2 regions of the Comamonas sp. Tr-654 genome follow, and region 1 is predicted to be linked to the other one. Evidence: riboswitches for the same ligand, from Rfam matches in the RefSeq annotation. Region 1 holds a riboswitch; the other holds the start of a gene.

The links. A riboswitch is a leader RNA that binds a small molecule or an ion and turns the genes downstream of it on or off. The one in region 1 is predicted to bind S-adenosylhomocysteine.
Region 2: it holds a riboswitch for S-adenosylhomocysteine, as region 1 does, so the genes downstream of both, ahcY (adenosylhomocysteinase) here and metH (methionine synthase) in region 1, are expected to answer to the same signal.

The regions. Positions count from the first base shown of each region.
Region 1 covers NZ_VWWQ01000004.1:129,005-134,692, forward strand. The annotation lists gene F3J24_RS13890 (C4-dicarboxylate transporter DctA) at 1-489, shown strand, start outside; gene F3J24_RS13895 (GntR family transcriptional regulator) at 498-1,190, shown strand; gene metH (methionine synthase) at 1,266-4,025, opposite strand; S-adenosyl-L-homocysteine riboswitch at 4,062-4,171, opposite strand; gene gltS (sodium/glutamate symporter) at 4,590-5,688, shown strand, end outside.
Region 2 covers NZ_VWWQ01000003.1:733,188-738,875, reverse strand. The annotation lists gene F3J24_RS13045 (sensor histidine kinase KdpD) at 1-998, shown strand, start outside; gene F3J24_RS13040 (response regulator) at 1,034-1,741, shown strand; S-adenosyl-L-homocysteine riboswitch at 1,760-1,856, shown strand; gene ahcY (adenosylhomocysteinase) at 1,932-3,362, shown strand; gene F3J24_RS13030 (TlyA family RNA methyltransferase) at 3,652-4,848, shown strand; gene metF (methylenetetrahydrofolate reductase [NAD(P)H]) at 4,966-5,688, shown strand, end outside.

The sequences.
Region 1 (5,688 bases):
ATGGGTGTGCGCGACTCCACCGTGGGCCTGGTGATTCCCACCGGCTACTCGTTCAACCTGGACGCGTTCTCCATCTACATCACGCTGGCAGCGGTCTTCATCGCCCAGGCCACCAACACCCCGATCAGCATGTCCGACCTGCTGACCATTCTGGCCATCGCGCTGGTGACCTCCAAGGGCGCGCACGGCGTACCGGGCTCGGCCATCGTGGTGCTGGCCGCCACCCTGCATGCCATCCCCGCCATCCCTGCGATCGGCCTGGTGCTGGTGCTGTCGGTGGACTGGTTCATGGGCATTGCACGCGCTCTGGGCAATCTGATCGGCAACTGCGTGGCCACCGTGGCCATCGCCGCCTGGGAAGGCGACATCGACCGCGAACGTGCCCATGCGGTACTTGACGGCAGAGCTGAGCCACGGACCGAGGAAGAAGAGCCTGCATCTGCTATGGTGCCGCCTGTCATAGTCCCCATCCCTCACTCCAGCCACTGAACCAAGCAATGACTCCTGCCTCTCCACAGCACATCGCGGAACGCGTCGTCGAAGCCATCCTGGCCCAGAAACTGGCACCCGGCGAACGACTGGGAGAGCAGGAGCTGGCCAACAACTTCGACGTCAGCCGCACCGTGGTGCGCGAAGCGTTGATGCAGTTGCAGGCCCGCGGCTTTGTCCAGGTCCAGGCCCGCAGGGGCTGGTACGTGGTCCAGCCCTCGGCGGCTGAGGCCATGGACGCCTTCTCTGCCCGGCGGATCATCGAGACCGGCATCTTGCAGGAAGCCGGCAAGCCGCTGCAGCGCGTCATCACCAGGCTGCGCCGCCATATCGCCCAGGAGCAGAAAGCCATCGCCGGTGCAGACAGTGCCACGCGTTCCTTCCTGCTTGCGGATTTCCATGTCTGCCTCGCCGAACAGATGGGTCACCGGCTGCTGGCCGACACGCTGCGCGATCTGACGGCACGCACCACCCTGGCTGCCACGCTCTATCAGTCCACGCACAGCGCCAGCCAGTCCTGCGCCGAGCACGAACGCATCGTGGCCGCCCTGGAACGCGGCGACACCGAGGGTGCCAAGGCACTGCTGCTGGAACATATAGGCATGGTGGAGCGCTCGCTGGAAATCCGCGCGGCCGAGACCGAGGAGCCCGGCGACCGACTGCGTGCCACGCTCGCCCCCGTGCTCAAGCAACGCCTCTGAGCGGCGCACTCCAAACGAAAAAAGCCAGGGTAGTCCCTGGCTTTTTCATTCGCAAAGCATGCCCGCGAAGCGGCTTCAGCCCAGATTCGGCGCCAGATAGCGGCGCAGCTCCTCGATATCCATCGCACGTCGCTGGGCCATATCGGCGAGCTGGTCTTCGCCGATCTGGCCCACGTTGAAGTAGCTGGCCTCGGGATTGCCGATGTAGAAGCCGCTCACGCTGGATGCCGGGTTCATGGCCAGGCTCTCGGTCAGAGTCATGCCGATCTCATCGGCCTGCAGCGCCTTGAACAGGTCGATCTTGGCCGTGTGATCGGGGCAGGCAGGATAGCCGGGCGCGGGGCGAATGCCCTTGTAGGCTTCCTTGATGAGCTCCTCGTTGCTCAGGTCCTCGTCTTCGGCATAGCCCCAGAGATCTGTGCGCACGCGCTGGTGCAGGCATTCGGCAAAGGCTTCGGCCAGTCGGTCGGCCAGGGCCTTGAACATGATGCCGCTGTAGTCGTCCAGCGCAGCTTCGAATTCCTTGTCCTTCTTTTCGGCACCGATGCCGGCTGTCACGGCAAACAGGCCGGCATAGTCGGCAATGCCCGACTCCTTGGTGGCCACAAAATCGGCCAGGCAGCGGCTGGGGCGCATCACGGGCCGTCCATCCGGGCCGTCCACGGCCTGCTTCTCGGTCTGCTGGCGCATGCCGTACCAGGTGGTCAGTACCTGGCTGCGCGATTCGTCGGTGTAGAACACGATGTCGTCGCCCACGCGATTGGCCGGGAACAGGCCCATCACGCCATTGGCCTGCAGCCAGCGGCCGTCGATGATCTTCTGCAGCATGAGCTTGGCATCGGCGAGCACCTTGCGCGCTTCCACGCCCACGACCTCATCGTCGAGGATGGCCGGATAGGGACCCGCCAGATCCCAGGTCTGGAAGAACGGGCCCCAATCGATGTACTGGGCAATTTCGGCTAGGTCGAAGTTCTTGAACACGCGGCGGCCCAGGGTGCGCGGCACCACGGGAGCATGGTTCACCACGGCAGCATTGGTGCGGGCCTGCTCCAGCGTCCACAGCGGCGTCTTCTTCTTGTTGGCATGCTGGGTGCGCACCTTGTCGTAGTCGGCGCTCAGCTCGTCCAGATAGTCCTGCTTGCCTTCGCCCAGCAGGCTCTGCGCCACGCTGACCGAGCGCGAGGCGTCGGGCACATAGACCACGGGGCCGTCGTACTTGGGCGCAATCTTCACGGCCGTGTGCACGCGCGAGCAGGTCGCACCGCCGATCAGCAGCGGAATCTTCTTGATGCGGAAGTAGTCGTCCTTGTCCATCTCGCCGGCCACATACTGCATCTCCTCGAGACTGGGAGTGATCAGGCCCGACAGGCCGATGATGTCCGCACCCTCGGCCTTGGCCCTGGCCAGGATCTCGTGGCAGGGCACCATCACGCCCATGTTGATGACTTCGAAGTTGTTGCACTGCAGGACCACGGTGACGATGTTCTTGCCGATGTCGTGCACGTCGCCCTTGACGGTGGCGATGACGATCTTGCCCTTGCTGGTCACGTCCAGGCCCGCTGCTTCCTGCTGGCGCTTCTCTTCCTCGATATAGGGCACCAGGTGGGCCACGGCCTGCTTCATCACGCGGGCGGACTTGACCACCTGGGGCAGGAACATCTTGCCTGCACCGAACAGGTCGCCGACGATATTCATGCCGTCCATGAGCGGGCCTTCGATCACGTGCAGCGGGCGGCCGCCGCCCTGCACCACGATCTGCTGGTAGGCCTCTTCGGTGTCTTCGGTGATGAAGTCGGTGATGCCGTGCACCAAGGCGTGCGACAGACGCTCGCCCACGGTCTTCGGTGCCTCGGCCGTGCCGCGCCACTCGAGCTTCTTGCTGTCGTCCTTGGCCGCTCCCTTGGCGCTGTCGGCGATCTCCAGCAGACGCTCGGCCGCATCGGGGCGGCGGTTGAGCACCACATCCTCCACGCGTTCACGCAGCTGTGGCTCCAGGTCGTCATACACACCGACCATGCCAGCGTTGACGATGCCCATGTCCATGCCTGCCCCGATCGCGTGATAGAGGAACACGGTGTGGATGGCCTCACGCACGGGGTCGTTGCCGCGAAAGGAAAAGCTCACGTTGGAGACGCCGCCCGAGACTTTGGCACCGGGCAGGTTCTGCTTGATCCAGCGCACGGCCTCGATGAAATCGACGCCGTAGTTGTTGTGCTCTTCGATGCCGGTGGCCACGGCAAAGATGTTGGGGTCGAAGATGATGTCCTCGGGCGGGAAGCCCACTTCGTCAACCAGAATGCGGTAGGCGCGTTCGCAGATCTCGATCTTGCGCGCAAAGGTGTCGGCCTGGCCTTTTTCGTCAAACGCCATCACCACGGCGGCCGCGCCATAGCGCTTGACCAGCTTGGCGTGCTTCTTGAACTCCTCGACGCCCTCCTTCATGGAGATCGAGTTGACGATGCCCTTGCCCTGCAGGCAGCGCAGGCCGGCCTCGATCACGTCCCACTTGGAGCTGTCCACCATCACCGGCACCTTGGCGATATCGGGCTCGGAGGCGATCAGGTTCAGAAAGCGCACCATGGCTGCCTTGCTGTCCAGCATGGCCTCGTCCATGTTCACATCGATCACCTGGGCGCCGTTTTCCACCTGCTGGCGCGCCACGGCCAGCGCTTCCTCGTACTGCTCGTTCAGGATCAGGCGCGCGAAGGCCTTGGAGCCGGTGACGTTGGTGCGCTCGCCCACGTTGACGAACAGCGTCTCATCGCCGATGAAGACGGGCTCCAGGCCCGACAGGCGCATGGGAGGAATGGCGGTGGAAGGGGTAGCAGCGGACATCAGCTCACCTGTGTGAAAACCAGAAACAGAATCGAAAACAGGTGAGCGCCGTTGTGGGTACGGGCAGATCGCCAACCGGATCTGCCACCCCGAGCCTGACGGGTCAAACATCTCTGGGATGACCGGCTGCAGCGCTCCTCGGGGGTGAAGCCCGACATTCTACGGCGAGGGCAGGCAATCAGGGGTTCAAGGCGTTTTGCCCCATTGGCGGCGCAGGCGCGCGGCTTGCGGATGGCTATAGCAGATTCGACTTTCCTCACCCCAAAAACAGGAGCACGGCAAAAGGTAATTTCGCAAAACACGAATGCAGCCATCTCATTTCAAGCATATTCGTGGCATGGTGCGCATCCGCAAGGAATGGCGCACATCGCTTTCCTGCTCTCAGCCAGCCCGCACCGCCGGGCCATCGGCCATGAGTGGACAAGCACCTACAGCCCCTATCTTTGAGTCTTTGGCACCATCGACAGCAAATGTCTGGTCCATATGCTCAGCCATGCACAGCCGATTGCCAGCCATGACCGGGCAGGCCGTTCGGCCATCGCATGGAACCCTCTGGAGATCCTCATGAACGTGACCTTCGGCGCGTACTACACCCTCATCATGGCCGTGCTTGTGCTCATGCTTGGCAAGCTCATGACAAGACATGTCCGCTTTCTGCGCGACTTCAATATTCCCGAGCCGGTATCCGGTGGCCTGGTCGTGGCGGCCATCATCTTCATGCTGCATCAGACCACGGGACTGGCGCTGAGCTTCGAGGGCAGCCTGCAGTCGGCATTCATGCTGGTGTTCTTCTCCTCCATCGGCCTGAGCGCGAACTTCGCCAAGCTGCGTGAGGGCGGCTCGGCGCTGTTCCTCTTTCTGGGTGTGATTGTCGTCTTCATCATCATGCAGAACATCGTGGGCGTGAGTCTGGCTTCTCTGCTGGGGCTGGATCCGCTGATCGGCCTGGTCGCGGGCTCCATCACGCTGGTGGGCGGTCACGGTACGGCCGGAGCCTGGGGATCGGTGCTGGAAAACCAATACGGTCTCACGGGCGCCACCACCCTGGGCATTGCCTGCGCCACTTTCGGCCTGATCATCGGCGGCCTGGTGGGCGGCCCGCTGGCCAAGCGGCTGATCACGCGCCATCAGCTGGCCCAGCCCCTGACCGAGTCCGAGCAACTGCGCGCCGATGCGCCCACCGTGAGCGAAGGCAGCGAGGTCGCCAACTTCGAGTCGCCCAACAAGGCTCCGCGCTTGATCACGGCCGATGCGGCGGTGGAGACGCTGGCCCTCTTCGCGGGCTGCCTGGCCTTTGCCGAATTCATGACCGGCCTGACCATGGGAACGGTCATCCAGCTGCCTACCTTTGTCTGGGCGCTGGGCGGCGGCGTGATCATCCGCAACGTGCTGGACTATATGTTCGGCTTCAAGGTCTTTGACCGCGCCATCGACGTGTTCGGCAATGCCTCGTTGTCCATGTATCTGGCCATCGCGCTGCTGTCGCTCAAGCTGTGGGAGCTGACCGACCTGGCCGGCCCGCTGATGGTTATTCTGGCCGCGCAGGCCATCGTCATGACGCTGTATGCAGCCTTCGTGACCTTCCGCATCATGGGCCGCAACTACGACGCCGCCGTGCTGGCCGCCGGCCACTGCGGCTTCGGCATGGGCGCCACACCCACGG
Region 2 (5,688 bases), on a different contig from region 1:
AACTGCAGCTGGCCCAGGGCAGCGAGGGCACTATCGACACCAGCGTGGGGCGCTGGAGCATGGAGCATGGCCAGATGGCCGGCCACGGCACCGATACCCTGGCAGCCGCGCCAGCGCTGTATGTGCCGCTGATGGCGCCCGTGCGCTCGCGCGGCGTGCTGGTGCTGCAGCTGCGTGCGCCGCAGAAACTGCGGGTGCCCGAGGAGCGCCGTCTGCTCGATGCCTGTGCCAGCCAGATCGCACTGGCGCTGGAGCGCGTGCATTTTGTGGAAGTAGCGCAGCAGACCCAGATCGCCATGGAGGGCGAGCGCATGCGCAACACCTTGCTCTCGGCTGTCTCGCACGATCTGCGCACGCCGCTGACGGGCATTCTGGGTGCCGCCCAGGCGGCCTTGCCGCATGCCCCCCAGGGACCCGCGCATCACATGCTGCTGCAGATCCGCAACCAGGCCCAGGCGCTGCAGCAGCTAGTGGACAACCTGCTGGCCATGGCGCGACTGCAGCAGGGCGGCGTGCAGCTCAAGCGGGAATGGCTGCCGGTGGACGAGCTGGTCGGCAGCGCGCTGGCGCAGATGCGCGAGCGACTGGCAGCTCATGTGTTGCAGACCTCGATGCCGACCGGGCTGCCCTTGCTGCAGCTTGATGCCGTGCTCATGGAGCGGGTGCTGGTCAATCTGCTGGACAACGCCATCAAATACACGCCCGAGGGCACGACCATCACCGTGGCCGCGCGCGTGCAGGGCAGCGACTGCGTGCTGAGCGTGCAGGATGCGGGGCCGGGACTGCCAGTGCATCTGCCTGTCGAGCAGTTGTTCGAACCCTTTACCCGCGGGCAGGCGGAGAGCTCCGTGTTCGGCATGGGGCTCGGCCTCGCGCTGGCGCAGCGCATCGTGCAGGCCCATGGCGGACGCTTGCAGGTAACGGCGGCAGAGCCCGCCCCGGGCTCCGTCTTCAGCATCTCGCTGCCTGTGCCCGAGCAGCCGGCCATGGACGAATGAGCCGACAATCCCGTGCATCACATGCAAATCCGAACATGACAAGTGCCGCACCCCGCATCCTGCTGATTGAAGACGACGCCAGCATCCGCCGCTTTGTGCGCCTGGCACTGGAGGACGAAGGCTGGCAGGTGTTTGAGTCCGAAACCGCCAGGCGCGGCCTGATCGAGGCCGCCAGCCGCCAGCCCGACGCCGTGGTGCTGGATTTGGGTCTGCCCGATGCCGATGGCAAGAGCGTGATTGCCGAGCTGCGTGGCTGGAGCCAGCTGCCGATTCTGGTCCTGTCCGCGCGCGAGCGGGAGGAGGAGAAGGTGGCGGCCCTGGACGCCGGTGCCGATGACTACCTGACCAAGCCCTTTGGCGTACCTGAGCTGCTGGCCCGGCTGCGCGTGATGCTGCGCCGCCGCCAGCAGGCATCGGCGGCAGACAAGCCCGGCAACTGTGCGCGTTTCGGCACGGTGGTGGTGGATCTGGCGGCGCACGATGTCAGGCGCGATGGAGTGGCCGTGCACCTGACGCCCATAGAGTTCCGTCTGCTGGCGACCCTGATTGCCGGCCAAGGCAAGGTGCTGACGCACCGCCAGTTGCTGTTGCAGGTCTGGGGGGCGGAGTATCTGGATCGCCCTCACTATCTGCGCGTGCACATGGCCAATCTGCGCCAGAAGATAGAGAGCGATCCGGCCCAGCCCCGGCATCTGGTAACCGAGTTGCAAGTCGGTTATCGCTTGGTGGGCCTCGAAGGCTGATTCCTTTATAATCGCCGTCCATCCGAGGAGCGTTGCAGCGTTCCCCAGCCGGCCATGAGCTGGTCTGCGCGGGGCGTGAGGCTCGGATTTCATCCCGCAACGACGCTCGCCCACGCTTTCTGTGCGGTGAGCCGGTTCATTCCCCCTCTGCTGCAGAACGTGGTTTTTCATTCAAGATTTGGAGAAAACCATGAACGCTGCCGTGCGCTTCAACCCCGCTGATTCGGCCATTACCGATATTTCCCTGGCTGCCTGGGGCCGCAAGGAAATCAGGATCGCCGAAACCGAAATGCCCGGTCTGATGGCCGTGCGCGAGGAGTTCGCTGCTGCCCAGCCACTGAAGGGCGCGCGCATCACCGGCTCGCTGCACATGACCATCCAGACCGCCGTGCTGATCGAGACACTGACGGCTCTGGGCGCGCAAGTGCGCTGGGCCTCGTGCAACATCTTCTCGACCCAGGACCACGCTGCTGCCGCCATCGCCGAAACCGGCGTGCCTGTCTACGCCATCAAGGGCGAGTCGCTGGAAGACTACTGGAACTACACGCACAACATCTTTGAATTCGGCGCCAAGGGCACCGAAGGCGAAGGCCCCAACATGATCCTGGATGACGGCGGCGACGCCACCATGCTCATGCACCTGGGCAAGCGCGCCGAGCAGGATCTGTCCGTGCTGGCCAACCCCACTTCGGAAGAAGAGCGCATCGTCTTCGCAGCCATCAAGGCCAAGCTGGCCGTGGACTCCACCTGGTACAGCCGCAAGTCGGCCCAGATCATGGGCGTGACTGAAGAGACCACCACCGGTGTGCATCGCCTGAACGAAATGTCGGCCAAGGGCACGCTGCTGTTCCGCGCCATCAACGTCAACGACTCGGTGACCAAGTCCAAGTTCGACAACCTGTACGGCTGCCGCGAATCGCTGGTGGACGGCATCAAGCGCGCCACCGACGTGATGATCGCCGGCAAGGTGGCTTGCGTGGCCGGCTACGGCGACGTGGGCAAGGGCTCCGCCCAGGCGCTGCGCGCGCTGTCGGCCCAGGTCTGGGTGACCGAGATCGACCCCATCAACGCCCTGCAGGCCGCCATGGAAGGCTACAAGGTCGTGACCATGGAATACGCTGCCGACAAGGCCGATATCTTCGTGACCACCACCGGCAACAAGGACATCATCCGTCATGAGCACATGGTTGCCATGAAGGATCAGGCCATCGTCTGCAACATCGGTCACTTCGACAATGAAATCGATGTGGCTTCGATCGAGAAGTACAAGTGGGAAGAAGTGAAGCCCCAGGTGGACCAGATCGAGTTCCCCGACGGCAAGAAGATCACCCTGCTGGCCAAGGGCCGTCTGGTGAACCTGGGCTGCGCCACTGGCCACCCCAGCTTTGTGATGTCCAACTCCTTCGCCAACCAGACCCTGGCGCAGATCGAGCTGTTCACCCGCCCCGACGCCTACGAAGTGGGCAAGGTCTATGTGCTGCCCAAGATCCTGGACGAAAAGGTCGCCCGCCTGCACCTGAAGAAGGTCGGCGCCATGCTGACCGAACTGAGCGACGAGCAAGCTGCCTATATCGGCGTGAGCAAGCAAGGCCCTTACAAGCCTGAAACGTATCGCTATTAACTCCCCCTGAGGCGCTTTGCGCCTTCCCCCTCTCTGGCTTCGCCGGAGGGGGACGACAGCCTCGCTGCGAGGCGGCTCTTGCTCGCTGTCCCTTGTTTGGTGTGCGCCAGCAACGGGGTTGTGTTGATTTATTTGATAGCTGCTTGCGCTTGTTAGGTAATGATTTCAGATAGATATCTATCTGAATCTCAAGCAAGACGAACGCAAGCAGCTATCTAAAAAAGATTTCTTTTGCCCGTTGCACGCCGTGCAGCGCCTGGCACCGGTTTATTTCAAAGGAAGCGACGCTATGCGCGCAGATGTTTTTCTGGTTGAAGCAGGTCATGCTGCCACCCGTTCCCAGGCCCAGCGCCTGATCGCCTCGGGTGTGGAGTGGCGCCTGACGCCGCTGGCGCCTTGGAAGAAAGTGGCCAAAAACGGCGATGACATTCCTGCCGGTGCCGAGCTGCAGCTGCTGGACGCCGCCGAGGCCAAATACATCTCGCGCGGCGGGCTCAAGCTCGAGGGCGCGCTGGCCGCGACTGGCCTGAGCGTCAAGGGCTTGCGCTGTCTGGATGTGGGCCAGAGCACGGGCGGTTTCACCGATTGCCTGCTGCAGGCCGGTGCGACCCAGGTCATCGGCCTCGACGTGGGCCACGGCCAGCTGCACGAGCGCTTGAAGAATGACGAACGCGTGGTCTGCGTCGAGGGCTTCAACGCCCGCGCGCTGACGCCTGGGCTGCTGGAGAAGGCCTGCGACGAGGCACTGTGCGAAGTCATCGAGGAAGAAGAGGACAACGACACCCAGCCCGTAGCCCCCTATGCCTGGATGCGCAATGGCGGTCAGGTCGATGAGGACTATGACGACAGCGACGATGCCAAGGAGCAGGATGTCGAGAGCTTCAAGGCCGAGCGCGCCGCCAAGGCCAAGGCCCGGGCCGAAGGTCTGGCTCCGGTGGAACTGCGCCGCAAGCCCGGCACCGAGAATATCGACATCAGCCCGGCTTTCGATTTCGTGACCGGCGATCTGTCCTTTATCTCGCTGACCCTGGTGCTGCCTGCAGTGGTGCAGCTGCTCAAGCCCCATGGTCAGTTGCTGATGCTGGTCAAGCCCCAGTTCGAGCTGCAGCCCGGCCAGATTGGCAAGGGCGGCATCGTGCGCGACACGGCCTTGTACGCCGAGGTCGAAAAGCGCATTCGCGACTGCCTCGGCGATCTGGGGCTGAGCGTCAAGCAATGGCTGGACTCGCCCATAGAAGGCGGCGACGGCAATCACGAATTCTTCGTCTGGGCCCAGCAGGGCGCTGAAGTCAAGGCTCCGGCCCCCGTCGTTGTCGACGAAGAGGCTGCGGCCAGGCCGGCCGTCAAGGCGGCCGCCAAGCGCCCTTCGCGTGCCGACATCAAGGCCCAGCGCGCCAAGCAGGAGCTGTATGAAGACCCCGAGGTGGCCAGCTTCGGTCAGCCCGGCCCGGCCCGCAGCAAGCAGAAAAAGCGAAACGAGCGCTGAGCAAAAGGCGCCACTAGCGTTGAGTAGAAAGCGCAAGCCGCGCTGAGCACAAGAGCGTGGCGGGTGCCGAGCCTTCGGAGCCCGCCCATGACCCAGGATTCAGAGACATAGACCGCCATGAGCTTTCCCGTCAGCTTCGAGTTTTTCCCCACCAAGACGCCCGAAGGCGCTGCCAAGCATGTGGGCGTGCGCCAGGCCCTGTATGCGCGCAAGCCCGAGTTCTGCTCCGTGACCTATGGCGCGGGCGGCTCCACCCAGGCTGGCACCTTCACCATGGTGCGCGACATCCAGAGCGAGGGGGTGGGCGCGGCCTCGCACTTCTCCTGCATCGGCGCCACGCATGAAAAAGTGCGTGCCGAGCTGAACGAGCTCAAGGCCATGGGCGTCAAACGCATCGTCGCCTTGCGCGGCGACCTGCCCAGCGGCTACGGCCTGGGCGGCGAGTTCCAGCACGCCAGCGATCTGGTGGCTTTCGTGCGCCAGGAGTTCGGCGACTGGTTTCACATCGAAGTTGCCGCCTATCCCGAAACTCACCCTCAAGCAAAGTCCCCTCGCAGCGATCTGGACGCATTTGTTGCTAAAGTGCGCGCTGGTGCAGATTCCGCCATCACGCAATACTTCTACAATGCCGACGCATACATGCGCTTTGTCGATGAGGTGAGGGCTCTGGGGCTCGACGTGCCGGTCGTGCCAGGAATCATGCCGATTACCAGCTCTACACAGCTGATGCGCTTCTCGGATGCATGTGGTGCCGAGATTCCGCGCTGGATTCGTCTGCGTCTGCAGGCGTTCGGAGATGACACCGCTTCCATTCGTGCGTTCGGTCTGGATGTCGTGACT